DNA from 2 places in the Sphingobacterium sp. 40-24 genome. Region 2 is predicted to be linked to the other one. Evidence: riboswitches for the same ligand, from Rfam matches in the RefSeq annotation. Region 2 holds a riboswitch; the other holds the start of a gene.
The links. Region 2 has a riboswitch for thiamine pyrophosphate ahead of thiS (sulfur carrier protein ThiS). Riboswitches for the same ligand answer to the same signal wherever they lie in the genome.

Region 1 (3,183 bases), on a different contig from region 2:
ATGACTGGATCAAATACGATAGGCCCTTTATATTCTTTTAAATAGCTGCTAATAAGCTCCACAAGTTCAATATGGTGTACCATGCCTATTTTAATTGCATCGGGATAGATGTCGTCAAAAATAGCATCTAATTGGTCCTGGACGGCTGCTGTAGGAATGTCATAAATACGTCTTACACCTTGTGTGTTCTGAACGGGTAAGGCAGTTAACACATTCATGGCATAACAACCTAATGCAGATATGGTTTTGGTATCTGCTTGTATACCTGCACCACCGCTACCATCGAACCCCGCAATGCTGAGTACGCTAGGGACGCGGTATTTTTTATCTTTTGTCATTTTAATAGTTCTTTTAGTTGTGCACTGGCAGCTCTGGGATCTTGACTTTGGCATATGGCCGAAACGACTGCAATGGAGTCTGCACCGGCATTCCAGGTCTCTTCTGCTGTTTGTAAATTCATCCTTCCGATAGCGATCAATGGTTTTTCCGTCCTACTCCGAAGTTGTTTTAAACCTGCAATTCCCCATTCAGTAATCGTGTCCATTTTTGTTCTCGTAGAAAAAATGGGACTTACACCAAGGTGGTCGACGGCGTACATTTGTGGACTTTCCAGTTGTTGCATATCTTCTATGGACCAGCCTATGTTTAATTTATCGCCATATTTTTCGCGAATAGGGAGCGGCTGCAAATCATTTTGACCCACATGTACTCCCCATGCCTCGATTTGGGCAGCGATTGCTACGGCATCATTGATCACGAGCGGAATACCATAACGATCGGTCAGTTTTTTCAAACGCATGGCTTTATCCAAAAATGTAGCGGGATCGTCAGCTTTTTCGCGTAATTGAATAAGATCGACTCCACCAATGATGGCTTCTTCGGCGACATTGAGCCAATGTTGAGGATAACAGTCCCGCTCAGAAATTACCAAATATAAAGGGTAGGGAAAAAGCGGATTAATGCGCATAACATTTGATCTTGAGCTTTGATTTTAGACGTTCTGCATTGAGCTTATAGAGTTCATCATAGAGATTCAATTGCAAGGTACCCGGGCCAGCTGCTGTTTGGGCTGCGAGTTCTCCCGCCAAGCTCAAAATGGAAACGCCGGCAACAGCTGCTTCAACATATTGGTCTGTAACACCTAGAAATGCACCAATAAGTGCAGTAGCACTACAGCCAAGTCCAGTTACCTGTGTCATTAAAGGGTTGCCATTAAAGACTTCAACCCTGTATTGTTCGGAAAGAATATAGTCTACTTCTCCGGAAATACAGATAATGGAACCGGTTTGCTCTTGCAATAATTGGCCAAATCGGAGCGCATCTTTACTCGCTGTCGTGCTGTCGACTCCTTTTGTGTTCGGTTGGTTGAAATTGTACAGCGTCATGATTTCTGATGCATTTCCACGAATAACCGTTGGTTTGAGATCCAGTAGATTGGCTAATAAATCATTGCGGAATGCTGATATCCCAGCACCAACAGGATCAAGTACCCATGGCCGTCCAATGGTATTGGCATGTTCGGTAGCAACCAGCATAGCTTCGGCTGTATCTTCACTCAAAGTGCCGATATTAATAACAAGAGCTTGCGCAATATCGACAACTTCGCGTACTTCTAAAGGACTGTGTACCATTACGGGGGACGCTCCTAGGGCTAACAGTGCGTTGGCCGTATTGTTCATCACGACTAGGTTTGTGATGTTGTGTACAAGGGGTTTTTCGACCCTCAGCTGCGCTAACAAATTGATAATTGAATCTTCCATTCTTTTTACATATGCTAAGATGTACGGTGTAGCCTTGGAGGGAAGAAGAGCGATAGACTGCGCAGTAAAGGAGTATGCTGTACAGTGGATTTTTGCTTTTCCCTACGCCGGTATAAACCGAATCAGGTTCAAAGGGACTATCTCAATTCTATACAGAATACCCCCAAAGCCAGACCAAATTTAAACAAAAAAGAGGACTTTTCATATCCATCATTTTTCGATCACTTAGCTTGTTAAATTAATCGGCCGGATTTTGATCGGCACTAATTTCAATATATTCAACAGGGGTATAAGTAACCCGGGCAAAATTTTTGGTCAAAAGTTCTGTTTCTAAAATCTTTCCACCCTGAAATTTTAAAAACTTCTCGCGCCAAATCTCATTTTTACGAAAGAACTGATTGTCTATTTTAAGAAATTGATGTTCTTTTTCAACGACATGGTATGCAAAATCCAGCTCCTGATCGATCCTCAATTCGCCCTCTAAACATTTCTCTGTAAACCAGAGGTTGATCTGGAAGGTGTAAGGCGTGTTGTTGGTGAATTGATAATCACGGTAGTTATAAAATACGGTAGCCCCACTGCCGAATGGCAAAACACGACCATCGTCAGGAAAAGGATCAAAGGAGTGATGATAACGTTCGCTGACGGTGAGTGGACTATGGATAACAAGCCAATGGATGAGATTGGATATTTGACAGATTCCACCGCCAATACCCGCCCTTGCTTCACCGAAGGATAACTCCATGCCGGGCAGATACCCTTTCTTTACGGTGGGGAGCCCCACGAGTTTACAAAATGAAAAGGTTTCCTTCGGTCTGATCAGAATGCTATTGATCTGTGCTGCTGCAATTTTCAGGTTGGTCACTTTGTTGATCTGCAATTGCATATTATTTTCGCCCAGCTTTTTTAATAATACAGACTGATGCTTTTTAATACGAAAGGGAAGTTTTTCAGCTGATTTAACTTTGCTGTATTTTTTGTCGTCAAATAGCCAGACGGCTTTTCGCTGCATCCTTCTTACCCATACTGCAAAAAAATAGAGCAAGGGGTGCTGTTGACTGATCAGTTTTCTTTTTTTCAATACGATGTTTATTTATCGCTATCAAAATTAATGCAGAAATCTATCTTTTGCCGCTTTTTTTGATTTTGTCCTGTGTTTTTACTGTATAGGGGGTAGAACTTTTGTTCCATCGGGTGTATACTGGCTTTTCGCTCTATGTCTATAGCTGTTTTCTTGTTTGTACGTATTTGCCCGTGAGCTTCCCATGCCCGTTATAGTTCAGGTTTTCATACGTACAGTTTCCCAAATCTTTTACAATTGATTTTTGTTGCAATACCCCCTTGAAGTAGAATTCATCAACTGTTTCGTTGGCCCGGTAGGATCGCTTGATTTCCGCTGTGAGTTGGTCATTTTGATCGAAGG
Region 2 (3,183 bases):
TGTCCAACCGTTCTTTTCGCGCTGCGGACAGTCTGTCGGATAGCCCATCAAATTGGACAAGTAGGCATTGTTGGTCGCTTCCCATAGTTTGTTGACCAACGCTGATGACGTCTTGAGCTGTCCAATGGCGGGCACATCACTATGCATAAAATAAGCGGTCACAGCCGAACTATCCAATGCAATTGCCGCACTACTACTAATTTCGACGTAACGAAATCCTTTGTAACCGAACTTTGCCATAAACTCATCATTACGACCGCTTAAGGTAAGAATGTCCGTTTGAAAGGGCTCCTTTTCCTTATCGCCCCGATAATAAACATCAATATTGGACAGGTCAAGACGCCCATCTGCCGACAATCGTTCACCATGCTTGATACGTAGCATAGTCCCTGCAGCTCCGTTGACTTTAACTTTTGTAATCCCAGCCATATTTTGGCCTATATCGAAAACATAAGTACGTTGGTCTATCTTTGTCACTGATTTGGGCTTATAGGACTTCACGAGCCGAATCGGTACCATCTGTTGGGAAACGATATGTGCAGATGGCGCATTTCTATACTGAACAACCTGCCAAGTTGAATCATCATATTTAGGTTTGTCCCAGTTGGGTATTTCCAGTCTTGCATCATAATGCTCACCAGTGTAAATATTATTATAAGTAATTGGTCCCGAAGCTGTTTTCCACTGCTTATCTGAAACAATAGTTTCTACTGTACCATCTGTATAGACGATTTTCAGCTCTAAACAGAATGTTGGTCGGGCCCGCCACGGTGCTTTATCAAAGTTCCAAACCGCCAGTGGTTGGTGATTATACCAGCCATTCCCCAAAACAACGCCAATAGCGTTCTCTCCTTGTTGGAGCTGCTGGGTTACGTCCGTCACGACATATAATGTACGCCGGTCGAATCGAGTATACATTGGATCCAGGCGATGGTCTCCTACGCGTTGACCATTCATGGAAAGTTCATATAGCCCTGCTGTGGCAATATACGCGCGTGCAGACTTTATCGGCTTATTTATCTTAAATTCTGTTCTAAAATAAGGCGTTTCTCGCGCATGAATATCCTTATTGTCGCTAATCCATTTTCCCTTCCAAAGGTCCATTCCCATCATTCCAGTTTCGAACGATGCTATTTTAGAACTTGTTGATATACCATCCTTATCCCATACTTTAACCTTCCAGAAATACGTGGTCTTTGGCTTTAACTGTGCGCCGTTATAGGTCACTAACATGGACGAGCTGAGCTGTTTGCCACTATCCCAGCTATTTTTCGTCTCCTTCAGTAGTGCCAGCGAATCTTGCCCTAAAAGGATCTGATAAGCCTGTTGTACCGCACCACTACGTTGGTCCTCAAGTCGCCAGCTAAGTCTCGGCTGGGTTGCATCGATACCCAATGGATTGACCAGATGTTCGCATGTCAACTGTACCGCGATGCAGTTGCTTTTAGGTTGGGCATAAGTGCTGTTCGTTATACACAACAGTATTGTCAATAAAATCCTACGCATGAAAAGATACTATTCTTGGTGGTTGTTAAATTGTTTTAGCTGATTTAAAAATCTAATATATCAAATATTTTCCACATGGTGACCTGTACTTTCCTGCACGATATACCTCAGGCAGCAAAATAAATTCTTGCAACTTTCATAAAAATAACCTTATATTAGTCGCAACTTTAGGGGTGTCTGCTCATGCAGACTGAGATTTTACCCTTAGAACCTGATCCGGATCATACTGGCGTAGGGAAAAGTGAGCTGTCTACAAGGTGCATTGCTGCGCCTTTGTGTAGCCATTCCTAAAGTTTTACCAAAAAAAAATAAGGAATGGAACTTACAATAAACCATCAAATTCGATTTTTCGATCCCGCACTTACTTCACTAGAAGACTTGTTACTTTTGGAATTATCTGGCAAAACCCAGGGCGTGGCTGTAGCCATCAACAACCAAGTCATCCCCAAAAAGGACTGGGGTACGACAACACTTAAACCTTATGATCAGATTATCTTAATCACTGCATCTCAAGGCGGCTAGCCTTTCAAAAAAAATCAACCGAGTAATTCACCACAATACAGAAAAAATGACAGCTGAAACAATTACGCAATCCCCCTTTCCAAATGCAAAGAAAATTTTTGTAGCCGGAAAACTATTTCCTATTCAAGTCGCTATGCGTCAAATCTCCTTGAGCCCAACCAAATTAACGAATGGACAGATCGAAATTAATCCGCCGGTAACAATCTATGATACTTCTGGGCCTTATACAGATGACACCATCCATATCGATATCCGCAAAGGACTCCCTCGCCTTCGCGAGCAGTGGATCTTGGATCGTCAGGATGTCATACAGTTGGCTGGCATCAGCTCTGAATATGGACAAAAACGACTTTCTGATCCAACGTTGGACGAACTCCGATTTGCCTATAGCCACAAACCGAAAGTAGCCTCCGCCGGCAAGAATGTCACCCAATTACATTATGCAAAGCAAGGCATCATTACCCCGGAAATGGAGTATGTTGCTATCCGAGAAAACCAACGTATTGAGCAGTTGGAAGCTAGTACCCCTGGAATGGATCATCAGCATCGGGGGCAAAACTTTGGTGCGAGAACACATAATAAAGCTATTACACCAGAATTTGTCCGTGAAGAAATCGCCGCCGGAAGAGCGATCATACCCAATAATATTAATCACCCTGAAAGTGAACCCATGATTATCGGACGCAACTTTCTTGTTAAAATCAATGCCAATATTGGCAATAGTGCCGTAAGTTCAAGCATAGAGGAAGAAGTTGAGAAAGCGGTATGGGCCTGTCGTTGGGGGGCTGATACCATCATGGATCTATCCACTGGCAAAAATATTCACGAAACCCGCGAATGGATTATCCGTAACTCGCCAGTCCCAATCGGTACAGTACCGATCTATCAGGCGCTCGAAAAAGTAAAGGGGGTGGCCGAGGATCTTACCTGGGAAATATTCAAAGATACCTTGATTGAACAGGCCGAACAGGGTGTTTCGTACTTTACCATACACGCCGGCGTATTGCTTCGTTATATCCATCTCACGGCATCCCGAGTTACTGGAATTGTCTCCAGAGGCGGCTCTATCATGGCCAAATGGTGTCTTTTTCATCACAAAGAAAATTTTCTCTATACCCATTTTGAGGAAATATGCGAAATTATGAAACAATATGA

Region 1: it holds a riboswitch for thiamine pyrophosphate, as region 2 does, so the genes downstream of both, thiM (hydroxyethylthiazole kinase) here and thiS (sulfur carrier protein ThiS) in region 2, are expected to answer to the same signal.

The regions. Positions count from the first base shown of each region.
Region 1 covers NZ_MKWH01000006.1:123,880-127,062, forward strand. Annotated here, with positions in the region: gene thiD (bifunctional hydroxymethylpyrimidine kinase/phosphomethylpyrimidine kinase) at 1-338, opposite strand, end outside; gene thiE (thiamine phosphate synthase) at 335-967, opposite strand; gene thiM (hydroxyethylthiazole kinase) at 957-1,760, opposite strand; TPP riboswitch at 1,843-1,935, opposite strand; gene BGP15_RS01860 (VanW family protein) at 1,999-2,841, opposite strand; gene BGP15_RS01865 (hypothetical protein) at 2,981-3,183, opposite strand, start outside.
Region 2 covers NZ_MKWH01000035.1:74,121-77,303, forward strand. Annotated here, with positions in the region: gene BGP15_RS13960 (alpha-L-rhamnosidase) at 1-1,506, opposite strand, end outside; TPP riboswitch at 1,666-1,761, shown strand; gene thiS (sulfur carrier protein ThiS) at 1,822-2,028, shown strand; gene thiC (phosphomethylpyrimidine synthase ThiC) at 2,075-3,183, shown strand, end outside.